DNA from 3 places in the Holzapfeliella sp. JNUCC 72 genome. Region 2 is predicted to be linked to each of the others. Evidence: riboswitches for the same ligand, from Rfam matches in the RefSeq annotation. Region 2 holds a riboswitch; each other region holds the start of a gene.
The links. Region 2 has a riboswitch for lysine ahead of JNUCC72_RS05475 (ABC transporter permease subunit). Riboswitches for the same ligand answer to the same signal wherever they lie in the genome.
Positions count from the first base shown of each region.

Region 1 (6,173 bases), 490 kb from region 2:
AAGGTATGGGGGCTGATTTACCAACACTTGCTTCCCAAACATTAATTGTCCAATCAGCAACACCTATGCTTGCTGTTCTTCCTATCTTGGCTAATGAAGCTCATGGGGATGTTAAATATGCAACTAATATTGTGACAACAAGTACCGTTTTATTTATCATCGTTGTTCCAATTTTAATGTCAATTATTCAATTTATTTAATTTAATAACGCAACAAAAAAGACATTTGCTTTTGCAAATGTCTTTTTTATTAGCCTAAGAATCTTCTTAGTTTACTCATTTTTTCAATCAATAAAGTCTGAACTTCTTTATCTGAAATGCTGACTAAGTCTGTTGCTAGTTGAGAATGTTGAGCTTGTTCTTTTGTTTTTGGACCAGCTTCAATGTCAAAACGTTTCGTTAAATCTGCGACGTCGGCTTCAATCTTACCAAATTCTGGATTGATTTGTTTTAAGACTGCCATTGCTTCTGGACTATAAAATCCTAATATATGTTCAAAGTCACGTTTCATATTTGGATAGTAGCTTTGTAAAGTTGCCCATTCATCTTCTGATAATTTACTCAATGCTTGTCCTGAACCGATAATTTCTGGTGGAATTCCTACCGAGTATAAAGAACCAGTAAAGGTAATCGCACGAGGCATTTTGTAACCATCAACATCTCGAGAATAACCAATCATCCCCACGTGTTGATGACGGTCACGACGTTTTGGAAAGGCATCAAAAACAGATTGCAAGTCATTAATCAATGGATCTAGTGTATGGTGGTACTCTTTGGCTGTTTTTGCTGCAATTTCAAGTAAGATTGCTTCGTCAGCTGAATTTACAATATTAAATTCACTTTGACGTAACCCATTACGTAATTTATCGATTGCTGACTTGACTTCATCAATTGGATAATCATAACGAAAGGCCGATTGAACAGTTGCTGTTTTAAGTCCTGGGAATTCCTCAAGGTAACGATCAACAGATTGAGGAGAAAGTCCCCCTCTAAAGATTGTACTTCCTACCCCAGCAATTGGATAAACCGGTACGCCACTTTCTTTTGAAAATGCACCTAATCTAGATAATGCTAGCTTGTTTCCAATAATACTGTTTAAAAATCCATTTGAAAGCGCAGAATCAGAACCTGCTAAGAAAACACGTAAATACTCAATTGGGCGGTTAAAGTGTTTTTTGTACATCGCCATATATTCTTTTAAAATTTCAGGAGCATCTAGCTGCGCTTCAAAACTTTCAAATAGTGGAATCATTTGGAGTTGGTCGCTATTAGGATGTGTATTTTCAAATTCTTTATTCTTGAATTGTGCAAGTGATGCAAACTTATCTTCCATAGCAATCAGTTGATCTGCACTTTTCGTCATTGGCAGAACCGCTTCAAATAGCGGACGTTTTTTAAATTTTAAATCGTCTGCAAAATCTTCTGCCAGCATCATAGTTGTCATAGCTTGCATTAAACTATAACCTTTTTCTTCCCAAATGTTAGGTAATCTAAACGTTAAAAATTTATCGTCACCAAGTTCATGGTTTTTGAAATAGTCGTATTGTTTGGTATACAAACGGCTAATAACAGAAGAATCAGCATGCTTTCCTTCCCAGTCCCACATGTATTCATCGGCATCTAAAGTTGAAAAGTTAGCATAAGCTTCATCGATTTCTTCAAAAGCTGAAACAAATGGATTATGATGCTTTTTAAAGAACGGAATGTTAGCGTTATCTGGATGTTGAGTTCCCATTACGTTTGGTATCATTCTGTCTGTCAATTGATTGTCCTCCTGATTTTAATTACTAATTATCTGACTGTTTTAAGGTAATCACGAATACGATCCATCGCTAGTTGAATATCAGCTTCAGAAGCTGCATATGAAAAACGAATGTAACCTTGTCCACCTTTACCAAATGCACTTCCAGGTATGACACCAACTTTTGCTTGTTCAGCTAATTCTAGTGCGAACTGGTAAGAATCTTGTGTACATGATGCTGGAATTTTAGCAAATAGATAAAACGCACCATGAGGCTTAGCCATCTCAAAGTTCATACTTGTTAATTCATCAACAATTAAGTCACGACGCTTTTGATAGATTTTACGCATTTCAATCGCATCATTATCACCGTTATTAAGCGCTTCTGTTGCTGCAACTTGGGCAGGATTAGATGGTGAAGTCACCATGAAAGCATGCACTTTAGCAACTTTTGACATGAATTCTCTCGGTCCACAAACGTAACCAATTCGATATCCTGTCATAGCGTGAGATTTAGATAATCCGTTAATATAAATGGATTGTTGAGGCAATAGCTTAGCAATTGAAAAATGATCAACATCATAAGTTAATTCACAGTAAATTTCATCTGTAACAACAAAAATATCATGCTGTTCAATAACTTGCGCTAGAGCCTCAACGGTTTCTTTATCGTATTCAACCCCTGTTGGATTACTTGGATAATTAAGTAAAACTGCTTTAACTGAAGGCCCTTCTTCTTCAATCACTTCTGCCAATTTTTCAGGTGTTAATTGAAAGCCTGTTTGTGAGGTGTCAACCATAATTGGATGTGCACCTAGCAACTCGATAATAGGAAAATAAAGTGCAAATGTCGGTGTTGGCACAATCACTTTATCACCTGGATTTAACATCGTTTCAAAAGTGGCATAAATTGCTTCTGTTGCACCAATTGTCACGATTATTTCATCTTCTGGATTATAATTTAAACCTTGTTGACGCTTTAAATAATCAGAAACTGCTTTTCTAAGCTCTAATTTACCTGTTTGAGCTGAGTAGTGAGAATCATTATTTTGAATGCTTTCTACTGCAGCATTTTTAATATGTTCGGGTGTATCTAAATCAGGTTCTCCAATTGTTAGTTTTACAATATCTTGGATAGCTGAGATTTTTTGATCAAAGCTTCTAATCCCTGATGGATTAACTAAGTCTAACTTTTCGTTATACGTTGCACTTAATTTTGATGATAAATCTGGCATGACAGTCTCCTATTTCCGTAAATTATTATTCAGAAGAGTGGCTATTTAAAATATTAGACAAAAAAAGATTCCTTTGTCTAGGCAGACAAAAGAATCTAAACTGGCTTAGATGTCAATTTGTCGATAGCGCTCCATAAGTTTTATGCTTATGACAGTTTATGATTTATTCAACCATACCCCAACATCAAATCGTCACAACTCTTTGACGTTTCGGCAATATCCCCTCACTAGAGTAACTAATGCTATTGTGATAGCGAGTTATCTAGCTATTGTCAATTGCGACCTCTTCTACTAAATTAACTATAAGTTATTTTTTTGTGTAATTCAACCTTGCATTTCATTTTTGTTTAATTTTTTACTAATAATAAGTAATTAGAATAGTAACTTAATTAAGATAATTGCTCCTACAACTTGCAGCAAACTAATTAATAATCCATAACCTAAAAATCGACTACCGGAATCTTTAATCGTTTTCAATTTTAAGTTTAAGCCGATACCAGCAAGATTAATAACACCAGAGAAACTGGTTAATTCTTTTGCACTATGCGTTAGCTGCGTTGGTAAACTAACATAACTATTAATCAAAATAAAAATAATAAATGCCAAAATAAACCAAGGTACTTTAATGTATTGGCTAACTGATTTTTTAGGTTGGGCAGTTTTTTGACTTTTTCCCTGAGCCATTCTTGCAAAACTGATAACCACTACCGATAATAAAATCACTCGCAACATTTTAAATAGTGTTGCATATGTTGTCACGTCTTGATTAATTAAAGACGCTGTCCCCACAACTTGTCCTACAGATTGAAGAGTCCCACCTATTAATGCACCTAAAAGTAAGTCTTGCTTACCGAGTACAACAGGACCGACAATTGGCAGAATAATTAATAAGACAATTCCAACTAAACTAACTGTTGCTACTGCAGTTCGTCTTTCATCATCATTTGCTTTGATTTCTGGCGATACAGCCGCAATTGCACTTGATCCACACACAGCATTACCTGCCGCCATTAAAAGCGATGATTTTTTTGATACCTTAAAGACTCTTTTCCCTAACACTATTGCCACAATGATAGTCAACAACATCTGCAACACAATAAATAAAATACCATTAATCCCTAAAGACTCTATAGTTTTAAGCGTTACTGTTAACCCTAGTAGTGCAATTCCAATTTCAATGGGATATTTTTCTGACCATTTAACACCTGAATTTAGCTTAGACTGTGTTAAAACAGTATTACCTAACAAAATCCCCATCAACATGGCCAAAGATTCTGCTCCAATAAAAGGTAAATAAATTGCTAAATATTTAGCAACAACAGAGACAAGTAATGTCACTGCAATACCTGGTAAAAAAGATTTTTTGATTTTCATGTTTTCCTCTCCTTCAATACAGGCATAACTATATCACATCATTAATGTTAATATTTGTTTAATAGATAATAACTATATATACTATTAATAACCTTAATAACAAAAAGAAAGGACTCTTTATGTTCAAATTACTGCATACCTTTGTTGCTGTATATGAAACCTTGTCATTTTCAAAAGCAGCTGAACAACTTTTTTCTTCTCAACCTAGCCTCTCATTACACGTTAAACAACTAGAAGAAAGACTAAACACACAATTATTCATTAGAAATGGTAAAGCTAAACTAGAGCCAACACCTAATGCCACCAGACTATATCAAAGCACCACAAAAATTTTGAAAGAATGGCAAACTATTCAAACCGATATTAGTGATAATCCCAAAAAATATGATTTATTATTCGCGTGTTCGCAAACTAGCGCGCATACCTTCGTCCCTCAGTTATTATCTCAATTACCTTCTGCTATTTATAACGAGTATAATCTAGCTACTGAAGTACATAATTCTAAAGAAATTTTAGATGATGTGTTAAATCATCGCTTGGCTTTTGGTATCGTCGAAAAACCTGTTCATCATAATTTGATTGTTACTGAAAAAATAAAAACAGATCAATTAGTATTGGCCGGTAATCTTAAATCTGATACGTGGTTGCTCAGAGAAGAAGGTTCTGGCGTTTATCACTACACTAAAAAGTATCTGAACAATCATAATATTGTACCTAAAAACAGTATTATTGTTAAAAATAATCAGTTAATTGTCGATCTTTTGAAACAAGGGATTGGTAAATCCATTGTAAGTCTAGATGCCATTGATAACACCATTATGTTTCAAGAACTAGGGGCTCCATTTTTTAGACACTTTTATCTCATTTATCAAAAATTTGAAACCCATCCTTCAATCACAAACTTTATCGACAAAATAAAAAAAGCTATCTGAATTATTCAGATAGCTTTTAATTTTAGTACAATTCCATGTATTGGTCTCTTTCCCATTCAGAAACTGTTTGACGGTATGCTGACCATTCAAGTTTCTTAGAATCAATAAAGCTTTGTGTTAAGTGTTCGCCTAATGATTCTTTGATGACAGCATCTTTTGCGAATTCATCAACCGCTTCATTCAATGTTCCTGGAAGATCAGTAATATTGTTTTCACGACGTTCTTCATCTGTCATGTGGTAAATGTTACGATCAACAGATTCTACTGGTAATTCTTTAGTTTCAAGTCCTTCAAGACCAGCTGATAAGATTCCTGCAATAGCTAAGTATGGGTTAGCTGCTGGATCAACACTTCTTAATTCAAGACGAGTTCCAAGGCCACGTGACTGAGGAACACGGATAAGAGGTGAACGGTTTGTACCTGACCATGCAATGTATACAGGTGCTTCAAACCCTGGTACTAGACGTTTGTATGAGTTAACCGTTGGGTTGTTTAAAGCTGTCAATGCTTTTGCATGGTTCAAAATACCTGATAAGAAGTACATTGCTTCTTTAGATAATTGGTTATCTGTATTTTCGTCAAAGAATACATTATCACCATCTTTGAATAGTGACATATTAATATGCATTCCTGATCCATTGATTCCTTGTAGAGGTTTTGGCATAAATGTTGCATGTAAACCGTGTTTTCTTGCAACAGTTTTAACTACTAATTTAAAAGTTTGAATTTTATCTGCTGCTTCAAGAGCATCAGTGTATTTGAAGTCAATTTCATGTTGTCCAGGTGCAACTTCATGGTGACTAGCTTCAATTTCAAAATTCATTTTTTCAAGTTCTAAAACAATATCACGACGTGTGTTTTCACCTAAATCAACAGGTGCTAAATCAAAGTA
Region 1 is NZ_CM132220.1:414,887-421,059, reverse strand. It holds gene JNUCC72_RS02010 (AEC family transporter) at 1-200, shown strand, start outside; gene ppcA (phosphoenolpyruvate carboxylase) at 250-1,734, opposite strand; gene JNUCC72_RS02000 (aminotransferase class I/II-fold pyridoxal phosphate-dependent enzyme) at 1,791-2,975, opposite strand; lysine riboswitch at 3,092-3,271, opposite strand; gene JNUCC72_RS01995 (YeiH family protein) at 3,348-4,349, opposite strand; gene JNUCC72_RS01990 (LysR family transcriptional regulator) at 4,469-5,281, shown strand; gene glnA (type I glutamate--ammonia ligase) at 5,304-6,173, opposite strand, start outside.
Region 1: another riboswitch for lysine. It lies ahead of JNUCC72_RS02000 (aminotransferase class I/II-fold pyridoxal phosphate-dependent enzyme); the one in region 2 lies ahead of JNUCC72_RS05475 (ABC transporter permease subunit).

Region 2 (6,173 bases):
GTTCTTCAATATTTTTGTTACAGGATTTGAAAGCTTTGTAGTTGCCACTATAGCGTTAGTAATTTCTTCTGCTGTTATTGATTACATTGAAACCGGCCTAGATAGAAAAAAAGTGCTTTATATTATGTCGACGGAAAAAGAAAATGAAATAAGAAAAGCTATTTTGGCTTATGGAACGACAACGACTATATTTGATGTAACAGGTGGTCACAGTGGTGATGAAAACCGCATGATTATGGTGGTTATTGAGAATAATGATTACTTTGCTTTATTAAGTATTTTAGAAGATATTGATCCTGAGGCTTTTGTTTTAGTTTACAATGCCTCGGAAGTTCATGGTGGATTTTCATTAAAAGATTAGGTATACTTGATTTTATTCCTGATTTTCTATATTATAGACTAGAAAGATTAAAATAAGGAGAGATATTATGGGACACAACAAGAGAACAAACGTGCACGTCGGCGTAGGTAATGACCGTCGTCCAGTAAATAGTACAAACTTGAAAAAACGTTTACAAGATAACTTAGATGTTATTAACTTTTTGAAATCAAGAAAAAATAACGACTAATAAACTAAAGCGATGATATAGTAATATATCACCGCTTTTTTTTGAGCAAAAGTTGTTTTTAAAGTTGATATTTGATAACATAGAAAAAATTTGTCAAAAATTAGGAGGATATTTTTATGGGAATGCATGCTTACTTACAAGGACTTAACAACTTAGAAACATTGAATCGTGCACCGGGGTACTTTCAATATCAACAACATTCAGTGTCTACACACTCATTCAGAGTGACACAAATGGCGCAAATGCTAGGCGATTTAGAGGAGATTTCAGGACATACGATTAATTGGCGTGTGCTATACGAAAAAGCCTTAAATCACGACTATACAGAGCGTTTCATCGGTGATATTAAGACACCTGTTAAATATGCGACTTCTGAATTACGCGAGTTGATTGCCAATGTGGAAGATTCAATGACCGAAAACTTTATTCAAAATGAAATCCCAAAAGAATTACAAGAACGCTACCGTAGACGATTATCTGAGGGGAAAGATGATACGCTAGAAGGTCAGATTTTATCAATCTCAGATAAAATGGACTTATTGTATGAAGCATTTGGTGAAATTCAAAAAGGCAATCCACAAGAAGTTTTCATGGAAATTTATCGTGAAAGTTTGCAAAGCATCAAGAAATTTAATCACTTATATAGTGTGCAGTATTTCTTTGAAAATATTTTACCTGAAATGTTATCAGAAGACTTTCCATTTAGAACAAGAGTGATGGAAGTCACAAACTTAATTTTAGAGTAATAAAAAAACACCGCTTAAAGCGGTGTTTTTTTATTGATTCAAGTAGCGTTTTAAGAACTCTTTTGTACGGTCTTCTTTTGGATTATTGAAGATTTCTTCTGGTGTGCCTTCTTCAGCAACAACACCTTTATCCATGAAAACAATGTGGTCAGAAACATCACGGGCAAAAGCCATTTCATGAGTAACTAAAATCATAGTCAAACCAGTATGTGCTAATGCTTTCATAGAAGCAAGCACGTCTTCAACCATTTCAGGGTCAAGCGCACTGGTAGGTTCATCGAACAATAGGACATCTGGTGACATTGAAACGGCACGAGCAATCGCAACACGTTGTTTTTGTCCACCTGAAAGTTGAGCAGGTTTTGCCTTGATGTAAGGATCCATACCAACTTTTTTAAGTTGTTCCATAGCCATTTCTTCAGCTTCTTGTCGTGAACGGCCAAGAACAGTCGTTTGGCCTACAATACAGTTTTCAAGAACGTCTAAGTTGTTGAATAAGTTAAAGGATTGAAAAACCATGCCGACTTTGGAACGGTACTTGGTAATTTCAAAACCGTTACCTAAAATGTTTTCACCTTTGAAGTTAATTTCGCCATTAGTTGGATCTTCAAGCAAGTTTAAACATCTTAGTAAAGTTGATTTACCAGAACCGGAAGAACCAATAATGGTTACAACTTCACCCGGTGTAACATCTAGTGAAATATCTTTTAAAACAAGATGATTTCCAAATTTTTTCTCTAAGTTACGAACACTAATAATTGAGTCTTGGTTAGCCATTAGTTTTTCACCTCTCTTGAATTAGAAGTCACTTGTTCTTGATTAGCCATTAAATTGTAATCTTTAGGACCATTTAATTTCTTTTCGATAAGTCTGAAGATACGTGTAATTGTAAAGGTTAGAACTAAGTAAATAAATGTAATTGTTAGGTAAGTGTGGAAGAACTGGAAGTTTTGTCCAGCAATTGTTGAACCTGTGAAGAATAGTTCAGAAACTGAGATGATGCTCAAGACGGAAGTATCTTTGATGTTAACGATGAATTCGTTAGCAACAGAAGGTAAACTGTTACGAACAGCTTGAGGGAGAATGATTTTTCTCATTCGTTGGAAGTGATTCATTCCTAAAGCACTTGCAGCTTCAAATTGTCCTTCGTCAGTTGAAATAATCCCACTACGGATGATTTCAGAAAGGTAAGCCCCTGTGTTAATTGAAACAACAATTAAAGCAGCTAAAGTACGGTCTAAGTTAAGCCCAAACATTTGAGCAGCACCGTAGTAGAATACAGCAGCTTGCACAATCATCGGTGTTCCACGGAACAGTTCGATATAAACAGAAGCCAGGAAACTAGCAACTCTAGTCGTCCAACGTTTACCACGCGATTTAGCAAGTGGAATCGTTCTGATAATTCCAACTAACAAACCAATGAAGAAACCGACGATAGTTCCGATTAATGAAATGAAAACTGTCATAGCAGTACCACGAAGTAACATAGCACCATATTGTTGCCAAATATTGATGAACCAATTACCTTCAGTCGCAGGTTTTGGCTGACTGTGAACGGCTGTTGTCATCATTTTATCACGTTCATCTTCGGGAATAGTTGCTAGAATTTCGTTAACTTTTTCAAGATTTGAATCACCTTTACGTAATCCAATTGCACTTTGTGTTTCTGAAGGATCTAAATGGAAACCTTGTCCTCTTTTGAATTCAATCATTTTAAGATTTGGATTAGCACTTGAAACGCTAATGCCTTCCGGCTTTTCAGAAACGTAACCATCGATAGTTTTTGATTCAAGAGACACACGCATTGCTGAAAAGTCTTTCATAGCAGGTTCTTTGATGGCACCTTTGATTTGGTTAATAGCGTCATAGTGGAAAGTGCCAAGTTGTCCAGTTATTTTTGCACCATTGAAGTCAGCTAAGCTAGTTGCATTGGCGTATTTTCCAGTACTATTTACGACCATTACAATATTTGAAGTATAGTAGGCGTTTGTAAAGTCAATAGCTTGACGGCGTTCGGGTGTTGGTGACATACCGGCGATAATCATATCGATTTTGCCAGAAGTTAGAGAAGGAAGTAGTCCATCCCATTGTGTTTTAGCAACAACAACATTTTTTTTGCCAAGTCCAGCGGCAATTTTTTTAGCCATTTGAACATCATAACCATTAGCATATAATGATTCTCCGTCAATTTTAACGGCCCCATTGGAATCATCTTGTTGTGTCCAGTTGTAAGGCGGATAGTTAGCCTCCATTCCGACACGTAATGTATCACTTTCTTCAGCGTGTACTTGGTTAGTGGATAAATTAGCTAATCCAACAAGCATGATAATAGCTGAAAAGAAAGTTAAAAGCGGGTTAACTTTCAAAGTTTTCATAAAATTACTCCTTCATGTTTTTGATTTAACACAATAAAAAAAACCTTTAAAAAATAAAGGTTTTGAGGCATTATGAAATAAATTACTGATTATTAAATAACATAATAGCACTCCTCAGATAACTGAGACAGTTCTAGTTGTTTGCCAACTAGACCCAGAAGAATTATTGTGTAGGCAACAAGTCTTCTTCGGCGATAAAATCCTGCCTTAGCTGGTCTTTGTGAACTACACACTCGCAACTAAATAGTGATTATCGCAACCTCTATTGCATTTCTTATTAAATTACTTACATATGATACCCTTAGAATAGAATATTGTCAACGAAAACCAGGAGGAAGCCAATGAAAGTCCATATTTTTGTTTCTCATCCAGATGTTAATAATTCTGTTACGCAACAATTTTTTAAATCAACGCTCGCTTTAGCAGACGCTGAAGTCGAGGTAACAGTTTTAGATGAGCAAATTATGCAAAACCAACAATTTAATAGGAAACAACACCAAGAAAATATTTTAGCTGCAGACCATGTTATTTTTCAATTTCCTTTGTATTGGTACTCAGCACCTTACTCACTTAAAAAATGGCAAGATGACATTTTTACTAATCGATTTATAAATGAGCTAACAAAATTGAATCAGCTTAAACGAAAAAGTTTATCTTTAGTTATCAATACAGGACAACCTCAAAAAGATTTTCAACCCGGACAAAAATCACAATTTAGTTTAAATGAGATTTTAAGACCTTATCAAGTTTTTGCAAATGAATTAGGATTTAATTACCTAACCCCATTTATTGTGTATCAGTTTGCTTATTTAAATGAACAACAACACTACCAATTGTTAGTTGATTACTTAATTCACGTGGAATTGATTAAACCAAGTTTTGTGGATAAGGGTCAATTTTTGCTTAACAAAATTAGACAAAATAGTAACTTAAACGACAATATTCAATTGCAGGCTGTTGTTGATACGATAGATGAACAATTGACTGATTACAAAGATCTAAGAGATGCACTAGATGAGGTGAAGGACAATGAAGAATGATTGGATGAAGGCCATTATTGAAGAGGCATCAAAGAACGAAAATAATTATGAAAAACGTGCATTGTTGAGTTATCTCAATCAATTTCAACATCAACTAGAAGTTCGCCGTGATTTAGCAGAAGGGGAACTTGATGGTAGATTGTGGAACCATGAACAATGGTAAACAAAAAAGACTGACAATTGTCAGTCTTTTTTGTTTAGTCGCCCCATTCTTCAACAGCTTCGTTGATTGAGCCGCCTTCCCATGAAAAGTCGTTGTACCAAAGTGAACGTTTTTCTTGGTTCATGCTGTATAATTTTTGCATATCTTGAGCAGATAATTCAAAGTCAAAGATGTCAGCATTTTGTTGGATACGTTCTTCATGAACAGATTTAGGAATTGTGATAATACCGCTTTGGAAGTTCCAACGTAGAACAACTTGAGCAATTGTTTTGTTGTACTTATCAGCAATTTTTTGTAGTTCAGGATCAGTTAGAACAGCGCCACCGCCAAGAGGTGACCAAGCTTGTAAATGAATACCATGTTGTTGGTTGAATGCTAAAATGTCACGTTCTTGAATTAGTGGATTGTATTCCATTTGGTTAACAGCTGGAATAATCGTAGCGTGATCAAGTAAGTTTTGCATACGTTCGTTATCAAAGTTTGAGACACCAATTGCACGAGCTTTACCAGCTTTGTAGATTTCTTCAACTGCACGCCATGTATCCACGTATTTACCGGTTACAGGCCAGTGAACAAGTAGTAAATCAACGTAGTCAGTTTGTAGACGTTCTAATTGACCATCGATTGCGTCAAGTGTTTCTTGGTAACCTTGGTCACCACCGAAAATTTTAGTTGTTAAAAAGATGTCTTCGCGGGTTTTACCAACAGCTTTAAGTCCTTCAACAAGACCTTCACCAACACCGCGTTCATTTCCATATTGTTTAGCAGTATCAAACATTTCGTAACCATGTTTTAAACCTAGCATAACTGCTTCTTTTGCTTGAGTGTTGTTAGATTTCCAAACACCAAGTCCCATTTGAGGAATACTTGTACCATTATTTAAAGTGATACGTGTAGATAAATCGAAACTCATAAATAAAATCCTCCTTTAATTTTTCACTTCTATAAAAACATTTCAGCTTAATAATTTCAAATAAAATGTTTAGAAAATAGCTGTTTCACATGAAACTTTTAAGCATTTATCACGAAAAATTCATATTAAGTTGATAGGATATACTTGAAAAAGTAGGTGAAAAATTGTGTATTCATTTTTGAAATTTTTGTTTAAATTAGTAATTGAACTTTTAATTTTAGGTGGATTTTGTTGGTTTTTGTTTACCCAGGTTATTAATATCGGTATTATAAAAGGGCAATCAATGGAAAAAACATTATATGATGGCCAATACACGATTTCTGTGAAAATGATAAAACCTAATCGTGGGGATGTTGTTGTGATTAAG
Region 2 is NZ_CM132220.1:1,106,271-1,112,443, reverse strand. It holds gene JNUCC72_RS05495 (YitT family protein) at 1-361, shown strand, start outside; gene JNUCC72_RS05490 (hypothetical protein) at 429-569, shown strand; gene JNUCC72_RS05485 (YfbR-like 5'-deoxynucleotidase) at 686-1,315, shown strand; gene JNUCC72_RS05480 (amino acid ABC transporter ATP-binding protein) at 1,346-2,092, opposite strand; gene JNUCC72_RS05475 (ABC transporter permease subunit) at 2,092-3,639, opposite strand; lysine riboswitch at 3,788-3,963, opposite strand; gene JNUCC72_RS05470 (NAD(P)H-dependent oxidoreductase) at 4,032-4,730, shown strand; gene JNUCC72_RS05465 (hypothetical protein) at 4,720-4,893, shown strand; gene JNUCC72_RS05460 (aldo/keto reductase) at 4,928-5,806, opposite strand; gene lepB (signal peptidase I) at 5,973-6,173, shown strand, end outside.

Region 3 (6,173 bases), 360 kb from region 2:
CAAAATCAATTTGGTCATTTTGATCAAATGGGGTAATAATCGCTGTTAAAATAGCCGCATTAGTTAACATGTTAAATCCTTCTTCCTATTATATTATTATCTAGACATTCTCCAATTTAGAAAACTGATGATATTTTCTGGTGCTGTTTTTAAAGCTTCTTCATTTGGCGAAAAATATTCTGAATGCAGAGGATGTGAATCATCTACTCCTAGCCAAAACATTGTCCCTGGAATTTTTGAAAGCAAATAACCAAAATCTTCACCCGTCATAGCGGGTGTTGTTTCAACAAAATTCACGTCTTCACTTTGCGTCATAAATTCAATGAACTGTGCCGTTAATTCATCATCATTTTCAACGGGTAAGTAACCACCTTGATTGAGTGAAACTTCAACATCAGCGTCAAAGCTTTTAGCTGTAAACTCACAAATCGTTCTAATTCGATCATTGATTGACTCTATCATCGTTTGAGTTAATCCACGAACGGTTCCCTGAATTAAAGCTTTGTCAGCAATAACATTTCGAATCGTTCCAGATTCAATCCTTCCAAGTGTTAGCACACCACTTTCTAGTGGATTAATATTCCTTGAAACAATTGTCTGTAGTTGTGTGATTAAGTAAGCACTAGCCACTACCATGTCATTAGCTGTATGAGGAAAGGCTGCATGACCGCCTTTTCCTTTGAGTTCAATATCAACTTCGGTCGTTCCAGCAAATAATGTTCCCTGACAACATCCGATTGCGCCTGCTTCTAAATCTGGATTATCATGTAATCCATAAAACTCATCTGGACGCCATTTCCCTTCAAAAGCACCTAGTTCATAAGCTATCTTTCCACCATTTTCACTTTCTTCGGCTGGTTGAAAAAAGAATACTAAGTTGTCTTCAGGTTGATTGTCAGCATAATAACTTAAAATACTTAGAGCGACAGTTAAATGAATATCATGACCACAGGCATGCATTTTATTTTCGTTCTTAGAAGTAAATTCAAGTCCTGTCTTTTCAGTAACAGGAAGTGCATCCATATCTGCTCGGTAACCAATTGTTCGTTTAGGACGAGTTCCTTTAACATGAACAAGCAAGGCTGTTGGCAATTCTTTTAAATGCTTAAAACTCAAAAAGTCTTGTTTAAAGCCAGCAATAATTTTTTTGATTCTTTGCTTGGTTTCTACTTCTTGTAAAGCAAGTTCTGGATACTGATGAAATTCTCTTCTAATAGCGACTCTTTGCGTCTGTGGTAACATTTAACTTTCCCCCTCAAGTTTTTTTACATTTTTCTTAATGCTTCTTCAAGTCCTGTTTTTGATTTAGTTTGATCATCAATTTTTTTCAAGACTCTTGCGGGTACGCCCCCAACAACAGTGTACGGTTCAACATCTCTAGTTACGATTGCACCTGCAGCAACAACAGCACCTTTACCAACACGAACGCCTTCAATCACAACGGCATTAGCCCCAATCACAACATCATCTTCAATCACAACCGGTGTTGCTGATGCTGGCTCAATGACACCCGCTAAAACTGTTCCGGCACCAATGTGAGCATTCTTACCAACAGTTGCACGCCCACCTAGGATTACTCCCATATCAATCATTGTACCTTCTCCAATTTCAGCACCAATGTTGATTAAAGCGCCCATCATAATAACAGCGTTATCTCCAATGTAAACCTGGTCACGAATGATAGCACCTGGTTCAATACGCGCATTAACTTTCTTCATATCTAATAGTGGAACCGCTGAATTTCTCATATGGTTTTCAATTTCGTATTCTGTAATTAAAGATTGATTATCAGCTAAGACTTGTTCAACATCAGCCCAGTTACCAAATAGTGTCCCTGTTTTTGATTCTACAAAAGCTTTAATTGTATTTGGAAAATTAATCTCACTTAATTGTCCCTTGATATAAACCTTAACAGGTGTTTGTTTTTCGGCATTTCCAATAAAGTTAATAATTTCTTGTGCGCTTTTTCTTTCCATTATATAGTCTCCTTTTTGATAATTAATATAAACTGTTTTCTAATTTGATTAAGTCTTGGTAACTTTGTCTTTTAATTGCTAAGTCATCTTTTCCGTTTTCAACAAAAACAACTGCGGGTTTTAAATTACGATTATAATTTGACGCCATTGAGTAACCATAAGCACCCGTATTAAGCATTGCAACAATATCGCCCGGTTGTGTTTTTGGAAAAGCTGCTTTTTGAATCAAAATGTCTCCTGATTCGCAATATTTACCTGCCACACGGACATTTTCTACTGGTTCTTGATCCATTTTATTAGCAATTGCAGCTTCATATTCTGCTTGGTAAAGTGCTGGTCGAACATTATCTCCCATACCACCATCAACACTCACATAAGCAGATTTTCCTGGGATTTCTTTACGAGAACCGATTGTATATAAGTTATAACCTGCAGGTCCTACAATCGATCTTCCAGGTTCTATCCAAATCGCTGGCATTTTTAAACCAAAATCTGCTGTTTTTTCTTTGATTTTTTTGATGATTGCATCAACAAATACCTCAGGTGCTAGCGGTTTATCATCATTTGTGTAAGCAATTCCAAAACCACCACCAACGTTAATCACATCTGGTTGATAACTATATTTTTGATACCAATCATTGGCTAAATCAATCAGCTTTTCAGCTGCCATTTCAAACCCATTAACTTCAAATATTTGTGATCCAATATGTGAATGGAATCCTTTCATAGTCAAGTTAGGATTGTTTAAAACCGTTGTCAAAGCTTCTTCAGCTTGACCAGAATTTAAATCAAAGCCAAATTTACTGTCTTCTTGACCAGTTTGAATATAGTCATGTGTATGTGCTGATATTCCGGGTGTGATTCTCAACATCACATCAGCTTGTTGCTGGGTATCAATCAAGTAAGACGATAGCAATTCAATCTCATGAAAGTTATCAAGGACGATAACACCTACACCCGCATCGACAGCCATTTTGATTTCATCAAATGATTTATTATTGCCATGAAAACTAATTTTTGATAAATCAAATCCAGCTTGTTGCGCGGTGAATAATTCGCCACCAGATACTACATCCAGATGTAGATTTTCTTTTTGCATCAATTCATATAAGGCTAAACATGAAAATGCCTTGCTAGCATAACTAATTTCATATTCAACATCGTTTTGCTCAAAAACAGATTTGAATCCTGCAATTTGTTGTTTGATTTTTGAAATATCATAAACAACTAATGGCGTCTGATATTTTTGAACCAAATCAACAGTATCGATTCCGCCTATTTCTAAATGATGATTCGCATTTGTGACTAAATTAAAATTATGTTCCATAACGAAAATTCCTCCAAGACTATATAAAAAGGGTTCTTCTGCTATCTAAAATAACAAAAGAACCCTTTGAAAGTTTCACATTCATCATGATTGTTCGTTTGTCGATAGCTCTCCGCAATTACTGCGACAGTCCATGACTTGTTCAATCATGTCCCAGCCGATACTTATCTGCTTAAGTACTAGCTTCGGCAACTTCCCCTTTCAAAATAACATAATTGTCTTAACAGAAGACTAGTTATTTCTAATAATGTTAGCTGCAACCTCTTCGATGTGATTAAAATATTATAATAAAACCAATCAAAAGTCAAACCATTAGGTTAATTATTTTTTAAAAATTTTTTTATTTTTATTTATTTCCATATATTGACCTTTAAAACGACATGTATTAGTCGGATTTGGGTGTTGAAATTTAAAACAGGCATGTTAAATTTAATTTACTTATCATTTGAAAAGAAAGCTAAAGGGGAATTTTTATGAAAGTAGTTAAATTTGGCGGAAGCTCGCTAGCTTCAGGACAACAGTTTGAGAAAGTTATTAATATTTTAAAACAAGATTCAAGTCGCAAAGTTGTTGTGACTTCAGCCCCAGGAAAAAGAAGTGCTTCTGATACGAAAGTTACAGATTTATTAATCAAATACGCTACACTTACAATCGAAAACAAGCCTACTGAATCAATCACCGAACAGCTATTCAACCGATATGTTGAAATCGCAAACCACTTTGATTTAGAAGAAGAAGAATTGCAAAGCATTAAAGATAAAATCGAAAAATTAAAGTATGAAAAATTCGAAAACAACGCCTATCTAATGGCTTGTTTTAAAGCTCATGGTGAACGATTAAACGCAAAGCTAATGACATTGATTTTAAACCATCTAGGGCTTAAAGCTCGATTTCTAGATCCGGAAAAATTTGGATTTTATGTTAGTGATTCAGCTAATAACGCACAAGTTTTAGATGAAACTTACGACAACATTAAATCAATTGATGTTGGTGATGAGCTTTTAATTGTACCTGGATTCTTTGGCATCACTAAAGACAATAAAATCGCCACTTTTTCACGTGGTGGCTCAGATATTACAGGTGCTATCTTGTCAAAAGGCTTCAATGCCAGCTGCTATGAAAATTTCACAGATGTTGATGCAATTTATGCAGCAAACCCTAATACTGTCAAAAATCCATATGCCATTAATAAAATGACTTATCGTGAATTACGTGAACTCTCTTACGCTGGATTTTCAGTATTCCATGATGAAGCCATTATTCCAGCAATTGAAGCTGAAATTACTATTAACGTTAAAAACACTAACCATCCTGATTTACCGGGCACACTTATCGTACCTGAAAATGATTTTGAGCCAGAACATTTAATAACAGGTGTGGCCAGCTCTGATCGTTTTGCTGCTTTATATCTCCACCGTTATCTACTTAATAAAGAGGTTGGCTTCACATTAAAATTGCTAGAGATTTTATATCGCTATAATGTTTCTTATGAGCATATGCCTTCAGGTATCGATGATTTGACAATTATCTTTGATAAAAGCCAACTTACAGACCTTAAAATCAAACAACTTTGTCAAGAGATTAAAAACACTCTTCAACCAGACGAAATGCAATGGATTAATGATTACGCCATTATCATGGTTGTTGGTGAAGGTATGAAAGATAATATTGGTGTCTTAGATCGTGTCATTTCGCCACTGGCTCAAAATAATATTGGCATTCATATGATTAATCAAGGTGCCTCAAGAATTTCTGTAATGCTTGGGACTAGACAAGCCGATGCTGATTTAGCAATAGACTATATTTATCATAATTTTTTTAGTTAGGAGTTTAACAATGATTACATTACAAAAAGTTCACGGTTCATCTAACCAGTTTTTTATTTTAGACTTAGATCAACTTTCATTTAATCCCTCAGATGACCAAATCATCGCACTTACACAGCAACTAACAGAATCTTTTTTGGAGGGGGCCGATGGTCTATTAGTCGTCTCAAAATCTCAAAATACCGATTGTTTAGGCAAAATGCGCGTCATTAATGCCGATGGTAGCGAGGCATCTATGTGTGGCAATGGATTGCGTACGGTGGCGCGTTATTTAGCCGAAAAATATCAAGAATCTGAATTCAAAGTCGAAACAGCTAATGCAAATTTAACTGTTAAAAAACAAGACAGCCTGGCTCAAAACGTTCCTGCGTTTGGTGTGGAAATCTCACCTGTCCACTTTGATAACCATTACTTCCCTTTTCATAACCTAGGAACAACACAATTACTCAACTCACCCGTTCCAAAATTTAATGATCATTTAAATTTCTATGCTATCGCGGTCCCTAATCCTCACTTAATTAGTTTTGTTCAAACAGATGAAGACTTAAATAACACACTTGAAACATTAGGGGAAAAACTCAATCAAAAGAATGATTATTTCCCTGATGGTGTTAATGTCAATTTTGGAAAAATACTATCAGATAATACGCTTTTTGTTCGTACATTTGAGCGCGGTGTTGGCTTCACAAATGCTTGTGGTACTGGAATGTCTGCGACTTCTCTTGCTTATGTTTTACATAAAGGTATCGATTCTTTTCCTTCAGATGAAATAACCGTTTATAATCCAGGTGGTGTCGTTAAAACGATTGTTCACAAAGAATCTAATAATGACTTTTGGATAGAGTTAATCGGCAACGCCACTCACACTCATAACATCACAATATCTGAAGATGATTTATTCAATCGTCAATTCAATCACGCCACTGTTAGTGAAACAGGAGAACAGAAAAGCTATCTAAAATTTATTGAACAAATAAAAAAACAAGCAGACTAATCTGCTTGTTTTTTTTGTGGGTATATTTTCGAGAATACAATTGGATCAAC
Region 3 is NZ_CM132220.1:746,858-753,030, forward strand. It holds gene dapA (4-hydroxy-tetrahydrodipicolinate synthase) at 1-70, opposite strand, end outside; gene JNUCC72_RS03660 (N-acetyldiaminopimelate deacetylase) at 97-1,242, opposite strand; gene dapD (2,3,4,5-tetrahydropyridine-2,6-dicarboxylate N-acetyltransferase) at 1,266-1,976, opposite strand; gene lysA (diaminopimelate decarboxylase) at 1,999-3,303, opposite strand; lysine riboswitch at 3,401-3,576, opposite strand; gene JNUCC72_RS03675 (aspartate kinase) at 3,777-5,129, shown strand; gene dapF (diaminopimelate epimerase) at 5,140-6,123, shown strand; gene JNUCC72_RS03685 (cation:proton antiporter) at 6,120-6,173, opposite strand, start outside.
Region 3: another riboswitch for lysine. It lies ahead of lysA (diaminopimelate decarboxylase); the one in region 2 lies ahead of JNUCC72_RS05475 (ABC transporter permease subunit).